Regions from separate parts of the Streptomyces sp. NPDC059787 genome, predicted to be linked through region 1. Evidence: riboswitches for the same ligand, from Rfam matches in the RefSeq annotation. Region 1 holds a riboswitch; the other holds the start of a gene.
What was found. Region 1 has a riboswitch for thiamine pyrophosphate ahead of thiO (glycine oxidase ThiO). Riboswitches for the same ligand answer to the same signal wherever they lie in the genome.

Region 1 (7,767 bases):
ACGGCGGCGCGCTGCGCCGTCTGGAGCGGGACGGGTTCGCCTTCGACACCGGGCCAGGACTGCTCCCGCTGCCGGCGGTCTACCGGGACCTGTTCGTGAAGACCGGCAGGGAGCCGCTGGAGGCGTGCGTCGAGCTGGTCCAGGTCGACCCGTCGTCGCACCACGTGTTCGCGGACGGTACGCGCGTGTCGCTGCCGAACGCCTCCCGCGCGGGCGTCGTCTCCGCGCTGGAGGAGAGCCTCGGGGCGGACGCGGCCCGGCGCTGGGGGGACTTCCTGGTGCGGGCCCGGGAGACCTGGGACCGGTCGCGCAGGCCGCTGCTGGAGGAGCCGCTGTGGCCCAACTGGCGGGTGCTGGCCGAGCGTGAGCCGTATCCGGCGGTCCCGCACAGGAAGCTCCTGCGCACGCGTACGGCGGGCACGCTCGCGGAGGCCGGTGCGTGGGAGCTGCGCGATCCCCGGCTGATCGCGCTGCTGGAGAGCCACGCGCTGGCGTACGGCCTCGACCCCCGGGAGACCCCGGCGAGCGCGGCGGTACTGCCGTACATGGAGCACGCCTTCGGCATGTGGTACGTGCGCGGCGGCATGCGGGAGCTGGCGCGGGCGGTGTACGAGCGGTGTCTGGCCCGCCGGGTCGAGTTCCGCTTCGGCGCGGAGGTCGCCGGATTGACGGAGAAGGACGGCCGGGCGGCGGGGCTGGAGCTCGCCGACGGCACCGTCGCGGAGGCGGACCTCGTGGTCGCCGGGGTGGCTCCCGGGGTGCTGGACCGGCTGAGCCGGGGGACGCGGGTGCGTGCCGCCGGCGAGGTCCCGGCCCAGCGGGGGACGGCGAGCAGGGTGACGGTGGCGCTGGCACTGCGGGGCGGGCGCCCGGAGGGGACCCCGCACCGTACGGTCGTGCACACGGACGACCGGGAGGCCGAACTGGATTCACTGTCCGGTGCGCCCGTGGGCCTCCCCCCGCGGCCCACGGTCACGGTGCTGCGGCCGGACGACCCGGCACTGGTCCCCGACGCCGGCCACGAGGCGGTCACGGTGACGTCGGTGGTGCCCGCCGGGACCGAGGAGTCCTGGGACGCGTACGCCGAGCGTCTGATCGCCGTCGCCGAGCGTGCGGTGCCCGGTCTGCGCGACCGGCTGCTGTGGCACGAGACGCGCACCCCGGCCGACATCGCCGGGGAGACCGGCGCGGAGGGCGGCGCGGTGCCGGTACCGGCGCTGGCCGCGGCGGGCGGGCGGCTGCTGCACCCGGCCAACAGCACCGGGATGGCGGGGCTGTTCACGGCCGGCGGCTGGTCCCACCCCGGCGGCGGGCTCCCGCACGCCGGGATGTCGGGGGCACTGGTCGCCGGGCTGGTCGTGGAGGGGCCGGAGTTCCGCGGGTCGCAGTGAGCGCGCTCAGTAGCGGTACTGCTCGTCGTACCCGGTGCCGTTGCCGTGCGTCTGTCCGTCGCCCTGGTACGGGTACTGCTGCTCGGGCGGGAGTTCACCGCCGTACGGATCGTCGGCGCTGCGCTGCTGCGGGACCCACAGGCCGCCGGCCGGGGTCTCGCCGCCGTAGCCCTGCTGGGCGTACGGGTCCTGCCCGTAGCCCTGCTGGGAGTACTGCTGCGGGTCGGCGTAGCCGGTGTCGTACGAGGTGTCCCCGTAGGCCGAGTTGCCGATGTACGGGTCGGAGTAGGCCGCGTACTGCTGCTGGCCGGTGGTGTCGTAGCCCTGCTGCTGGCCGTAACCGGAGTAGTCGTAGGCGTAGTTGGGGTCGGCCCCCTGGGCCGCCGCCGCGTACTGGTCCTGGGCCGGGGCCGCGTACCCGGTGTCGCCGCCGTAGACGCCGTAGGAGCCGGTGTCGTCGGGCATGGGCTGCGGCTCGTAGACGGCGGTCGTCTCAGCGGCCGCCGGCTGGTCGGGGCGGGCGGCGGGGGTGAACACGTCGTCGCGGTCGTAGTCGTCGTCCGCCTGGTGGCCGGCCCGGTCGCGGGGGGCGTCGCTCTCGTCGCCGTGGCCGGCGCCGGACGCCTCCAGGCCGGAGACCTCCAGGGTCGGCTCCTGGCGCCCGCGGCCGCCGCGGCGGCCCTTGGCGGCGGCCAGCACCGGCGCGTTGACCGCCCAGCCGGCCGCGAAGCCGCGGCGGAACGACAGGGTCACATAGGTCTGGCCGACCGCGAAGGCCGCGGCGCCCAGCCCGATGACGACCACGGACGGGATCAGCACGCCGAGCACGACGCCGAGGAAGCCGGCGAAGGCGAGCAGCCGCCAGCGCAGGCGTGCCTTGTACTGCAGCAGCACCTCACCGAGCAACCACAGCGCGACGATGCCGAACGCGATGTAGAGGACCGCCCAGCCCATGTACGCCCCTCTCCCAGTGGTCGCTACTCAGTGTGTCGTATATGAGTGCGACCGGTCTAGGCCCGCGGTGGGTGGTGCAGGCCCAGGTTCTCGTAGATTTCCAGGGTCGCCGTGGAGTTGTTGAGCGTGATGAAGTGCAGTCCGGGCACTCCCTCGGCCAGCAGCCGGGCGCAGAACTCCGTGGCGAACTCGATACCGATCGAGCGTACCGCCGCCGGATCGTCCTTCGCTGCGAGGATCCGCTCTTCGAGGGCCTCCGGGAACACGGCGTTACTGAGCTTTGGCAACCTCTCCAGCATCTTCACGCTGGTCACCGGCATGACCTCGGGAATCACCGGGGTCTCGCAGCCCGCCGCGTGGACTCGGTCACGCAGCCGCAGATAGGACTCGGGCTGGAAGAACATCTGGGTGATCGCGTAGTCGGCGCCGGCCCGGCACTTGTCGACGAAGCGGGCGACGTCGGTGTCCCAGTCGGCCGAGCGCGGGTGCATCTCCGGGAAGGCGGCGACGCCGACGCAGAAGTCGCCCGACTCCTTGATGAGCCGGACGAGTTCGGCGGCGTAGGTCAGCCCCTGCGGGTGCGGCACCCAGTCGCCCATCGGGTCGCCGGGCGGGTCGCCGCGCACGGCGAGCATGTTGCGGATCCCCGCGTCGGCGTACTGGCCGATGATGTTGCGCAGTTCGGCGACGGTGTGGTCGACCGCGGTGAGGTGGGCGACCGGGGTGAGGGTGGTGTCGGCGACGATCTGCTGGGTCTCCTTGACCGTGCCGGCGCGCGTGGAGCCGCCCGCGCCGTAGGTCACGGAGACGAAGTCCGGCGCGACCGCCTCGACCCTGCGCAGCGCGCTCCACAGGTTCCGCTCGCCCTTGGGGGTCTTCGGCGCCGAGAACTCGAACGAGAACGTCGTCTTGCCGGCGGCGAGCATGTCACGCACGGTGCGTGCGCGGTCAGTCCTGGTGGATGCGGTTCCGAGGGCCATACCGGCAGGTTAGCCAGGGGGCGGCGGTCCCCCAACCGGATGCGGAATATTTGTCCGGAATGCCGACTTGTTGTCCACCCCTTGGACAAACCTGAGACGCGCGGGGGTCATCCGGCGTCCGGGGGCGCCGCCTGTCGCAGCCGCTTCGCGAACTCGGCCGCCGCCGCGCGCGGGTCGTCCGCCTCGGTGACGGCCCGTACGACGACGACCCGGCGGGCACCGGCGTCCAGCACCTCGTCGAGGTTGCCGAGGTCGATGCCGCCGATGGCGAACCAGGGGCGCTCGGTGCCCAGGGCGGCGGTGTACCGGACGAGGTCCAGGCCGGGGGCGTGGCGGCCGGGCTTGGTGGGGGTGGGCCAGCAGGGGCCGGTGCAGAAGTAGTCCACGCCGGGCTGGACGGCCGCCGCGGCGGCCTCGGACCCGGCGTGCGTGGAGCGGCCGATCAGGACGTCGTCGCCGAGGATCGCGCGGGCGGCGGGGACGGGCAGGTCGCCCTGGCCGAGGTGGAGGACGTCGGCTCCGGCGGCGTGGGCGACGTCCGCGCGGTCGTTGACCGCGAGCAGCTTGCCGTGCCGGGCGCAGGCGTCGGCGAGGACCGCCAGGTGCTCCAGTTCCTCGCCGGCCTCCATGCCCTTGTCCCGCAGCTGCACGATGTCGACCCCGCCGGCCAGGACCGCGTCCAGGAACTCCGGAAGATCCCCCTGCCGCCTGCGGGCGTCGGTGCACAGATAGAGCCGGGCGTCGGCGAGCCGGGCGCGAGCGGTGGCGGTCACAGGAGGATCCCCCAGGGTGTCGGCGGCGTACGGGCCCGGCGGGCCCGCCGCAGGGACCCTATGCCGCCGGCGCGGGTGTCCCCGGGCCGGGGCCCGCGCCCCGGCCGGTGGTGTTCGGATCGTGGACGGTCGGGGCCGGGTCAGACCGCGAGCGCCTGGGCTCGGCGCTTCACCTCCGTGCCGCGGTTCTCGCCGAGTGCCTGGGCGGGCGTGCCCGGCAGGGAGGGGTCGGGGGTGAAGAGCCATTCCAGCATCTCTTCGTCCGTGAAGCCGTCGTCCCGCAGGAGCGTCAGGGTCCCGGTCAGGCCCTTGACGACCTTGTCCTCGTCGATGAAGGCGGCGGGCACGTGCAGCGCGCGGTTCTCACCTCGGCGTACGGCGATGAGCTGGCCCTCCTTGACCAGCTGCCGGACGCGCGTCACCTCGACATCGAGCATTTCGGCGATGTCGGGCAGGGTGAGCCAGGCGGGGACGAGAGCATCGATCTTTGCGTCAATCTCGGTCACGGGACAAGCCTGCCATCTGCCACCGACAGCCGGAAGTCAGCCCCGCCCACCTGGGCGGACGCGCCGGGCCGGGAGCATCACGCCGCCGCCGACTTCAGGGGCCGCGCCGGGTCCGCCAGCAGCTCCGCGTCCATCGCCGTGCCCGCCTCGATCAGCCGGCGCCCCTGCGTCAGGTCCCGGGGCCGTCCCACCGCGAGCAGCGCGACCAGGCGGGACTCCCGCAGCCAGCAGACGCTCCACGCCGCCTCGGCGGGGTCCCCGCGCCACACCGTCCGGTCGGCGTCCGCGTGATGTCCCGCGTACTGCACGAAGCGCCCGAACTGCTCGGACCAGAAGTACGGCACCGGGTCGTAGACCACCGGCTCCCGGCCGGTGGCCGCGCCGAGGATGTTCACGGCGACCGTGCGCGGCCCCTGGAGGGCGTTGTCCCAGTGGTGGACCAGCAGGCGCTCGCCGTAGCGCCCGGACGGGAAGGACGCGCAGTCGCCGACCGCGTACACGTCCGGCAGGGAGGTCGTCAGATGGTGGTCGGCGACGACCTCCCCGTGCGCCCCGAGCTCGATCCCGGAGCCCGCCAGCCAGCCGGTGGCGGGCCGGGCCCCGACGCCGACGACCACGGCGCCCGCGGGCAGCCGCGTGCCGTCGTCCAGGACCGCGGCGCCGGGTTCGACGCGCTCCACGCGCGCGTGCGTGCGCAGTGTGACGCCCGCCTCGGCGTACCAGGCGGCCATCGGGGCGGCCACCTCGGCGGGCAGCGCCTCGACGAGCGGCCGCTCCCCCGCCTCCACGACGGTGACCGCGCAGCCCGCCTCGCGGGCCGCCGTGGCGAACTCCGCGCCGATCCAGCCGGCGCCGACCACCACGATGTCGTGCTGCCGCGCGAGCACCGGCCGCAGCCGCGCGGCGTCGTCCAGGGTGCGCAGCAGATGCACGCCGGGCACGCCCTCCGTGCCCGGCAGCCGGACCGGTTCCGCACCGGTGGCGACCACCAGGACGTCGTACGGGACGGGCCCGTTCTCCGTGTCCAGTTCGTGGTCGGCGGGGCGCAGGCCGAGCACCTCGCAGCCGAGCCGCAGTTCGATGCCGGCGTCCTCGAAGTCGACGTCGAAGGCGGAGTCCTCGGCCTTGCCGAGCAGCACCGCCTTGGACAACGGCGGCCTGTCGTACGGCTGGTGGGGTTCCGCGCCGATCAGGGTCACGGTGCCGGTGAAGCCCTGCTCCCGCAGGGCGAGGGCGGTCTGCACACCGGCCATGCCCGCGCCCGCCACCACCACCCGCCGCGGCTCGGACCGTCCCGGTCCCTGCGTCTGCTCGCTCACCCGATCACCTTAGACACCCGACGCGGCGTCGATCAGCCGAGCTGCTCCACCACGCTCGTCCCGCTGCCCGGCTGCGACTCCCACTGCCATTCCTCCTCCAGCCGCACCCGTCCGTCGGGCAGTTCCACGACCGTCGACACGCAGTGCCCGGAGGAGGTCGTGCCGTCCCGCTTGAGCTGCACGTACCGGAAGTCCAGCCGGTCCCCCGCGCGGGTGCCCACCAGGTGTCCGCGTACGACGTCGCCGCCCTCGTACTCGGCCCAGATCTCGCCGCCCCGCTCGTGGTAGGTGAACCGGGTGCGGGTGCCGACCTGGCCGGGGGCCTGGTCGGCCACGGGGGCGAGGACGAGTCCGTCGAGCGAGCGGGCCACGGTAAAGACTCCCTTGCAGGCGCGTTGCTAGGGTGGCCAACGTACAAGCACTCGCGGGAGCCCGGACGCACCGGGCTGAGAGGGAGGCTGGCGGCCTCCGACCGTACGAACCTGATCCGGGTCATGCCGGCGAAGGGAGGGGCTGGACGCCCATGTCGCCCACGCGTACCTCAGACGTCCTCGTCGTCGGGGGCGGAATCATCGGTCTGGTCACCGCCTGGCGGGCCGCGCAGCGCGGTCTCGCCACGGCCGTGGTGGACCCCGAGCCGGGCGGCGGCGCCGCCCGGGTGGCCGCCGGGATGCTGGCCGCCGTCACGGAACTGCACTACGGCGAGGAGACCCTGCTCGGTCTGAACCTCGCCTCCGCGCGGCGCTATCCCGGCTTCGCGGCCGAACTGACCGAGCTGACCGGCCACGACCTCGGCTACCGCGCGTGCGGCACGCTCGCCGTGGCACTGGACGCCGACGACCGCGCCCACCTGCGGGAACTGCACGCCCTGCAGCAGCGGTCGGGACTGGACTCGCAGTGGCTGTCCGGGCGGGACTGCCGGCGCCTGGAGCCGATGCTCGCGCCGGGGGTGCGCGGCGGCCTGCGGGTGGACGGCGACCACCAGATCGACCCCCGGCGGCTGGCGGCCGCACTGGTCACCGCCTGTGAGCGCGCGGGCGTGACCGTCCACCGCGCGCGGGCCGAGCGGCTCGTCGTCGCGGGAGACCGTGCGACGGGCGTGGCCACGGCCGACGGCACCGAGCTGGTCGCCGGGCAGGTGGTGCTCGCCGCGGGCAGCCTCAGCGGGCGGCTCGCGGGCGTCCCGGCGGACGTGCTGCCTCCCGTGCGCCCCGTGAAGGGGCAGGTGGTGCGGCTGACGATGCCCGCGCGGCACGGCCCCTTCCTGAACCGGACCGTACGGGCCGTGGTGCGCGGCAGCCACGTCTACCTGGTGCCGCGCGAGAACGGCGAGCTGGTGATCGGGGCGACCAGCGAGGAGATGGGCTGGGACACCACCGTGACCGCGGGCGGTGTGTACGAGCTGCTGCGCGACGCCCACGAGCTGGTCCCCGGCATCACCGAGCTGCCGCTGACCGAGACCCGGGCCGGACTGCGTCCCGCCTCCCCCGACAACGCGCCGCTGCTCGGCCCGACGGAGCTCGAGGGGCTGCTGCTCGCCACCGGCCACTACCGCAACGGTGTCCTGCTGACGCCGGTCACCGGCGACGCCATGGCGGAGGCCCTGACCACCGGCGCCCTGCCGGAGGTGGCTCGCCCCTTCACCCCCCGGCGCTTCGGCGCCGCCGTCCGCGCGGAGCAGCCCGTATGAACATCTCGGTCAACGGGGAGCGCCGGGAGTTCGCGCCCGGCACGGCTCTCGACCTCGTCGTGGGGTCGCTCACCGCGGCACCCTCGGGGGTGGCCGCCGCCCTCAACGAAACCGTCGTCCCGCGCGCGCAGTGGCCCGCCACGCCCCTCCGTGA
Region 2 (7,767 bases), on a different contig from region 1:
TTCCACGGCCCCCAGATCCACCTCCACGGTGTCGGTCGTGTCCCGCGCTCCGCGCTGTTTCCCGAGATGCGTCACGGCGCCGGACGTGTGACGAGGCTGGTTGTAGAAGACGAAGTCCCCGTCGTCCCGCACCCGCCCGGCCTCCGTGAGGAGCAGCGCCGAGGCATCGATGTCGGGCACACCGGCCCCGGCCGCCCAAGCGAGCTCAACGCGCACCACGCGGGCATCGACGGGAAGATTGGACCCCTTGCTCATCGGACTCGCTGTCATGGGGCCAGTCTGCCCACCCGCCCCGGCGAAGGGGAGGGGCCACCACACCTGCCGCGCTGCGGAAGCGGCACCCACGGCGGGCACCGCCTCCGCGCCGCCTGCGGCGAACGCCCGGCCCGTGATCGGCAGGCGCACGCGGTTGCCCGTGGCCGCGAACCCCTTCGGCTTCCGGGCCGCACCCTCCTCGGTCTCGTCCCGGCTTCCGCCGTGTTCACGACGGATGTCCCGGGGGATCTCCATCGATGACCGCACGAGGCCGGTGTGCACTACAGGCGGCGGAGAACCTGCGCCTCGACCCGTTCGACGGTCGAGCGGCTGAAGGCGTGCACGAGAGCGAGGTGGAACAGCGCGGGTGCCGTCGCCGCCCACCGGTGGACGCGGTCCTCCCGCAGCAGGTACCTGACCACCGTCGCCGGACGGAAGGGGACGAAGTCGATGGTCCGGTGCTCCCACCGGTCAGCCACGCCCCGGCTCATGCGCGTCTGGAGGCCCGTGCTCCCGAGGTCCTTCAGCCGTGCGTGGAAGTGGGCGCTCCAGCCCCGGCCGTCCACGTCCAGCACGAAGGCCAGGAGGTCGAGCGAGTATTCGTGGGGCTCCAGGGACAGTTCCTCCCGCATTCCGCGGCGGGCCACCGCGTGGAGATCAGGTGCGTTCCTCCCGGAGGAATCGATGTGTCTCGACAGTCCCTCGTTGACGGAGGAGTTCCAGACGCCCGGTGCCGTACGGACCCGATCGCTGCGTCGGGTCACCACGAGCATGTCGTCGGCGGTGACCACCGCGACATTGACGCCCAGGCTGCACTGCAGGAAGGAGGGGGCCTTCAACGGCTCGTCCGGATCCAGGTAACGGGACCGGGGCGTCGTACCGTCCGGAAGCCGGCGGTCGAGTTGTCGTGCGGCCAGGAAGGTGTAGTAATCGGTCGGACGGAGCCTCAGGTGCACCTCGGACTTCTCTTCGAGAGCGGTACGGGAGACGTCCAGGGAATCGACGGCGTACCGCGGACCGTTCCACAGCGGAGCTCCTCCCTCCGTTTGCAGCCGCTCGCTCTCCTCGGCTATCTCGTCCCGCCAGCCGGTCATGTCCGGAGGCAGTTCCACCTCGTCGTCCAGTACGTGGACATGAATGGCCTCGGGCGATATGGGAGTCTCCCCGTCGCCTTCGACGATCAGTGCGGGGGTGTGCAACGGCCCGAGGGAGAAAGCCCGCCAGGCGGGACCCGACTCCTCCCGGCGCCCCAGGCTCCGTATCACGCTCGTCGAACGCCTGCGGAGCCGGAACCACGCGTCCTGCAGGGGCTGTTGGAACAACACGGCGAACAACATGCCGAGCACGGCGCCCACGACGCCGTTGAGTACATCGATCCCGTCCATGGTCAGCGACAGTAGAGATCATGACGTGGCCGAGCGCCATCGTGCTGCTTCCGTTATGAGGCCGCTCCCCCACGCAGGCGCGGGAACCTGAGCACGGAGTGAGGCGAGAGGTACCCGGTCGGTCCGACGGTTCGGCGCGCACGGCGTTGCCCGCCGCTCCACGACCAGGACCCGGGCGGCGACCCGGTGGGGCTCCGCCGGTACCCGCACGACACCACGAGATGACGGAGCCGGAGCATCCGGTCCGGTGCGCGGCACACCGGACCGGATGCCCGAGAAGGACTCAGTCCGCCAGCGGGAGGTACACCCGGTTGCCCGCCTCGGCGAACTCCCTGGACTTCTGGAGCATGCCCTCGGCGATCTCCTCGGGGGAGACCCCCTCGGCCGCCGTACCGCCGAACCGCTCCGTGATGCTTTGGCTGATCTTCATGGAACAGAACTTCGGGCCGCACATCGAGCAGAAGTGGGCCGTCTTGGCGGGTTCCGCCGGCAGGGTCTCGTCGTGGAACTCGCGTGCCGTGTCCGGGTCGAGGGCGAGGTTGAACTGGTCCTCCCACCGGAACTCGAAGCGGGCGTCGGACAGCGCGTCGTCCCACTCCTGGGCACCCGGGTGGCCCTTGGCGAGGTCGGCGGCGTGGGCGGCGATCTTGTAGGTGATGACGCCGGTCTTGACGTCGTCACGGTTGGGCAGGCCCAGGTGCTCCTTGGGCGTGACGTAGCAGAGCATGGCCGTGCCCCACCAGGCGATCATCGCGGCGCCGATGCCGGACGTGATGTGGTCGTACGCGGGCGCGACGTCCGTCGTCAGCGGGCCGAGCGTATAGAACGGGGCTTCATCGCAGATCTCCTGCTGAAGGTCGATGTTCTCCTTGATCTTGTGCATCGGGACGTGCCCCGGGCCTTCGATCATGGTCTGAACGTTGAAACGCTTCGCGACCGTGTTGAGTTCCCCGAGCGTGCGCAACTCCGCGAACTGCGCCTCGTCGTTGGCGTCCGCGATGGACCCGGGCCGCAGACCGTCGCCGAGCGAGTACGTGACGTCGTACGCGGCGAGGATCTCGCAGAGCTCCTCGAAGTTCTCGTACAGGAACGACTCCTTGTGGTGCGCCAGACACCACGCGGCCATGATCGAGCCACCGCGCGAGACGATGCCGGTCTTGCGGTTCGCGGTGAGCGGCACGTACGCCAGGCGCACGCCCGCGTGGACCGTCATGTAGTCCACGCCCTGCTCGGCCTGCTCGACGACCGTGTCCTTGTAGATCTCCCAGGTCAGTTCCTCGGCCCGGCCGTCGACCTTCTCCAGGGCCTGGTAGAGCGGCACGGTGCCGATGGGGACGGGGGAGTTGCGCAGCACCCACTCGCGGGTGGTGTGGATGTTCCGGCCGGTGGAGAGGTCCATGACCGTGTCGGCGCCCCAGCGGGTCGCCCAGGTCATCTTCTCGACCTCCTCCTCGATGGAGGACGTCACCGCCGAGTTGCCGATGTTGGCGTTGACCTTCACCAGGAACCGCTTGCCGATGATCATCGGCTCGATCTCCGGGTGGTTGACGTTGGTCGGCAGCACCGCACGGCCCGCCGCGATCTCCTCACGGACCACTTCGGGCGCGACGTTCTCCCGGGTCGCCACGTACTCCATCTCGGGTGTGATCTCGCCGCGGCGCGCGTACGCCAGCTGTGTGACCGCCTGGCCCGCGCGGCCCCGGCGCGGCAGGCGCGGCCGGCCGGGGAACACGGCGTCCAGATTGCGCAGGCCCCCGCGCGGAGAGGTGTGCTTGATCCCGTCGTCCTCGGGACGGACGGGACGGCCCGCGTACTCCTCAGTGTCGCCGCGGGCGGTGATCCAGTTCTCCCGCAGCGGGGCCAGGCCCCGGCGGACGTCGGTGTCGACGAGCGGATCGGTGTACGGGCCCGATGTGTCGTACAGCGTGACCGACCGCCCGTTGGTGAGGTGCACCTGACGGACCGGCACCCGCAGGTCGGGGCGTGTGCCCTCGACGTACGCCTTGTGCCAGCCGATGGACTTCCCGGCCTCCGTGTTCTCCTCCTGGGCGGAGTTCTGCGTGGAGGCAGGCGTGCGTGCGTCCTTGTTGGTCATGAGACCTACTCCCTACGCCGGCATTACCCGGTAACAGGTTCGGCGGTCGACGCAGCGGTTTCCGTCTGCCGACGTTCCGTGGGAAACATCACTCGCCTTCGGTGATGTTTCATGTGAAACGTCGCTGGGACGGAGGTCAGCGCCCTCTCAGCCCGGTGCTCCGAGCTCCCGCGTGTACAAAAGCGACTCCACGCTAGCGTCATTTCTGGCGCGGTGAACAGAGGGCCCCATCCCGTTCTTGCGATGATCGGGCGGTGACCCCCACTCAACCTCCTCCGTTTCCACCGCCCGAACCGTCACGCGCGCCCGGCGCCGGAGACGGCGGCGGCCACGCCCACGGGCACGCCCATGGGCACAGCCACGGTCACGGCCCGGCGGCGCCCGTCTCCCAGCACCTGCGCAAGGTCATCGCGGCGATCCTCATCCCGTTCGCGGCGGCGGTGCTGATCGGGCTCGCCGTGCTGTGGCCGGGCGGCGCCCCGGCGCACGAGCGCACCGGCGTCGGTTTCGACCGGCAGACGCAGCACGCCACGGTCACCAAGGTGGTCGAGCTGAGCTGTCAGTCCGTCAACGCCTCCGGAGGCGTACCGACCGGCGACACCTCCACCGCCGAGGGCTCCTCCGCCCAGCAGCAGGCGGACGGCGCCTGCAAGAAGGCGACGATCCGGGTCGACACCGGTGACGACAAGGGCCGTACGTTCAACGAGATCGTGCAGCCGGACCAGTCCCGGCAACTGCACGAGGGCCAGAAGGTCGTGGTGGCCTACGAGCCCTCCGCGCCCGAGGACCTCCAGTACTCGGTCACCGATGTGAACCGGCGCTTCCCGATGGCGCTGCTCGCGGGCATCTTCGCGCTCGCCGTCGTGGCCGTGGGACGGCTACGCGGCGTCATGGCGCTGGTCGCACTGGCGATCAGCTTCCTGGTGCTCAACTTCTTCATCCTGCCCGCGATCCTGCAGGGGTCGAACCCACTGGTCGTGGCGGTGGTGGGGGCGAGCGCGATCATGCTGATCGCGCTGTATTTGTGTCATGGGCTGTCGGCGCGTACGTCGGTGGCGGTGCTCGGCACACTGATCTCGCTGCTGCTGATCGGCTTCCTGGGTTCGGTGTTCATCGGGTGGGCCGCACTGACCGGCAACACCGACGACAACACCGGTCTGATCCACGGGCTGTATCCCGGGATCGACATGAGCGGTCTGCTGCTGGCCGGCGTCATCATCGGTTCGCTCGGTGTCCTCGACGACGTGACGGTCACCCAGACGTCCGCGGTCTGGGAGCTGCACGAGGCCAACCCGTCGACGGGCTGGCGCGGGCTGTACCGCGCGGGCATCCGCATCGGCCGCGATCACATCGCGTCCGTGGTCAACACGCTGGTCCTCGCCTACGCGGGCGCCGCGCTGCCGCTGCTGCTGCTGTTCTCCATCGCGCAGAGCAGCGTGGGGACGGTCGCCAACAGTGAGCTGGTCGCGGAGGAGATCGTACGCACCCTGATCGGCTCGATCGGCCTGGTGGCCTCGGTGCCGGTGACCACGGCCCTGGCCGCACTGGTGGTCTCGGCCGACCGCCCGACGGCTCAGGCACGGGCGCAGGGAGCCGGACCGGCACAGACGCAGGGAGCCGGGCAGGCACCGGAGGCGCGGCCGGCCGTGGGGCGCGGCGGGCGGGGCAGACGCCGTAAGCGCTGATGTCCCGCGTGGCGGGCGGAGCGCGCTGAAGCGTTCCGCCACCGGTCCACCCGACTGGCGTAACGCTTCAGCCGGCGCTCTGCTCCGCCAGGATCCGGTCCAGTGCGTCGTCGAGGTGGGCGTCGAAGTCGGCGAGCGCCCCCTCCTGGCCCAGTGGCACCAGCTTGTCGGTGCGGTCGAGGAAGGCCACGAGCGGCGCCGTCGACGAACGGAACAGTGCCTGGTCGCTGCCGACCTGAAGCCGGATCAGCACCTCGCCCAGCATGTCAGGATCCACCGGCGAGACGCGTACGTCACCCTCCCCGCACGGCCGTCCGACGCCGTCGATCAGCAGCTCCCGGCCGAACGCCCAGGTCACGGGGGCGTCCCCCGGCAAGTGGAAGGTCAGCCGCACGGCGTAGGGATCACAGGTGTCGTAGCGGAGCTCCACCGGGATGCGGAAGGACAGCTCCTCCGACACGAGAAAGCTCATCATGACCTCTGCCTGTACGGATTCGCGCATCGCCTACCCCGTCATTCGCCACGGACTGGCCGGGCATGGACCCTGACACCAGAGGGAATCTTGCTGAACGTACACAGCAGATCACAAGGAGTGAGTTTTCAGATACTGATAGACAGCGTGAGTGACCCGACGAAATGCTCCATCTCGGCCTGCAGTCGCTGTGCTGCGGGGACGAGCCGGTCGGCCTGGTGCGTGGGCAGCGAGATGGCCACCGACGCGGCCACGGAGCCGACGGTGACGGGGATCGCCGCGCAGACCGTGCCCAGCACGTACTCCTGACGCTCCATCACGGGCCCCATGCGCCGCGTCCGCTCCAGGCGCCTCAGCAGGCTGTGGTCGTCGCGCACGGTGTACGGCGTGACGGACCGCACGGGGTGGCGGTCGAGGTGGTCACGGCGGGCGTCCTCGTCGAGCTGGGAGAGCAGGCACTGGCCGATCGCGTGGGCGTGTCCGGTCTCCCGGAAGTCGGCCCACTCCTCGACCGCGGGGTGGGCGGGGGTGTCGGAGACACAGACGACGTCGATCTCGCCCTCGCGGTACACGGCGTAGTACACGGGGGCTCCGATCGCGTCCCGCCAGCGGGCGAGGGTGTCGGCCACCGTGCTGCGACGTTTCTGCTCCGCTCCGCTGCTGCTCAGCCGCTCCGCCGCCTCCCCCAGGAAGAACAGCCCCTTGTCGCGGCGCAGATAGCCCTCGTGCACCAGGGTGCGCAGCAGGTGGTACGTGGTGGGGAGCGCCAGTCCGGTCTCGCGGGCCAGTTGTTTGGCCGGAGCCCCGTAGCCGTGCCCGGCGACGGTCTCCAGCAGGCGCATGGCTCGCTGGACGGAGCCGATGAGCGTGGCGGTGGGCGGCGGTGCGGGTGGCGCCGGCGAGCGGGGCTGCGGGGGGACCGCGGTCAGCTGCGCGGAGCCGGTGCCAGTCGTGGCCAAGGGTCACTCCCGAAACGCGAGGGGGCAGCCCGTGCGGGGAACACGGGTGGGGGTTGCCGCTCGCGGGGATCGTCCCCGCGTCGAGTTCCGGACTCTAACGGGCTGTCACCGCGTGCGGACGGCCCGCCGGAGAAACTTCCCCCGCCCGAGGGAACCGGTGATTCCTGTTACCGCTTCACCGGTCCCCCTCGGCTCACCAGTCGCTGCGCGACGAGGAACTCGATGTGAACTTCCGTACGACGTAGATCAGTCCGCCGACCAGCGCCACGAAGACCAGCGCCTTGAAGAGCAGTCCGATCACGAAGCCGACCACGCTCGCTATCAGCCCGCCGAACACGACCAGGGCGATGACCGGCACCGCGATCCACTTCACCCACCACGGCAGTCCCGCGAAGATCTCTCGCATCGCCCTCGTCCTTACCTCTCCGCCCGCCGAGTGCCGGGTCGTGTCGATGATGTCCTGCACTCGATGCTAGGGCGGCGGGTGCTCCGGCGGAGGGCTCGGAGCCCTTGTCCGTCCCTGACCGTTCCCCTAGGGAACCCCGACGGCGCCCCTCAGCTCTCGGGGGGAGAGAACACCACCAGAACCCGCAGGTCCTCGCTGATGTGGTGGAACCTGTGGGCCACTCCGGCCGGTACGTACACGACGCTGCCGCGTGCCACCTGGGTGGTCTCCATGCCGACGGTGATCGCCGCGCGGCCGCTGACGACGAAGTACACCTCGTCCTGACTGTGCGGCTGCTGCGGGTCCTGGGCGCCGGCGTCCAGGGCGTAGAGGCCGACCGACATGTTCCGCTCGCGCAGAAACTGCAGGTATGCCCCGTCGTTGGCGGCGCGCTCCGCCTCCAGTTCGTCCAGCCGGAATGCCTTCATCGCCTGTTCCGCCCCTGCCTCACTGCCCGAGTCCGATCGTGTC

Region 2: it holds a riboswitch for thiamine pyrophosphate, as region 1 does, so the genes downstream of both, thiC (phosphomethylpyrimidine synthase ThiC) here and thiO (glycine oxidase ThiO) in region 1, are expected to answer to the same signal.

What each region holds. Positions count from the first base shown of each region.
Region 1 covers NZ_JBHWHX010000039.1:30,886-38,652, forward strand. The annotation lists gene ACFV5H_RS28965 (phytoene desaturase family protein) at 1-1,391, shown strand, start outside; gene ACFV5H_RS28970 (hypothetical protein) at 1,398-2,345, opposite strand; gene metF (methylenetetrahydrofolate reductase [NAD(P)H]) at 2,402-3,325, opposite strand; gene thiE (thiamine phosphate synthase) at 3,433-4,098, opposite strand; gene ACFV5H_RS28985 (Rv2175c family DNA-binding protein) at 4,239-4,604, opposite strand; gene ACFV5H_RS28990 (NAD(P)/FAD-dependent oxidoreductase) at 4,682-5,923, opposite strand; gene ACFV5H_RS28995 (hypothetical protein) at 5,956-6,294, opposite strand; TPP riboswitch at 6,338-6,449, shown strand; gene thiO (glycine oxidase ThiO) at 6,447-7,613, shown strand; gene thiS (sulfur carrier protein ThiS) at 7,610-7,767, shown strand, end outside.
Region 2 covers NZ_JBHWHX010000002.1:105,713-113,479, forward strand. The annotation lists gene ACFV5H_RS02455 (VWA domain-containing protein) at 1-270, opposite strand, end outside; gene ACFV5H_RS02460 (hypothetical protein) at 537-1,640, opposite strand; gene thiC (phosphomethylpyrimidine synthase ThiC) at 1,924-3,735, opposite strand; TPP riboswitch at 3,728-3,917, opposite strand; gene ACFV5H_RS02470 (YibE/F family protein) at 3,990-5,420, shown strand; gene ACFV5H_RS02475 (SsgA family sporulation/cell division regulator) at 5,488-5,922, opposite strand; gene ACFV5H_RS02480 (IclR family transcriptional regulator) at 6,021-6,851, opposite strand; gene ACFV5H_RS02485 (DUF5326 family protein) at 7,045-7,257, opposite strand; gene ACFV5H_RS02490 (cupin domain-containing protein) at 7,407-7,724, opposite strand.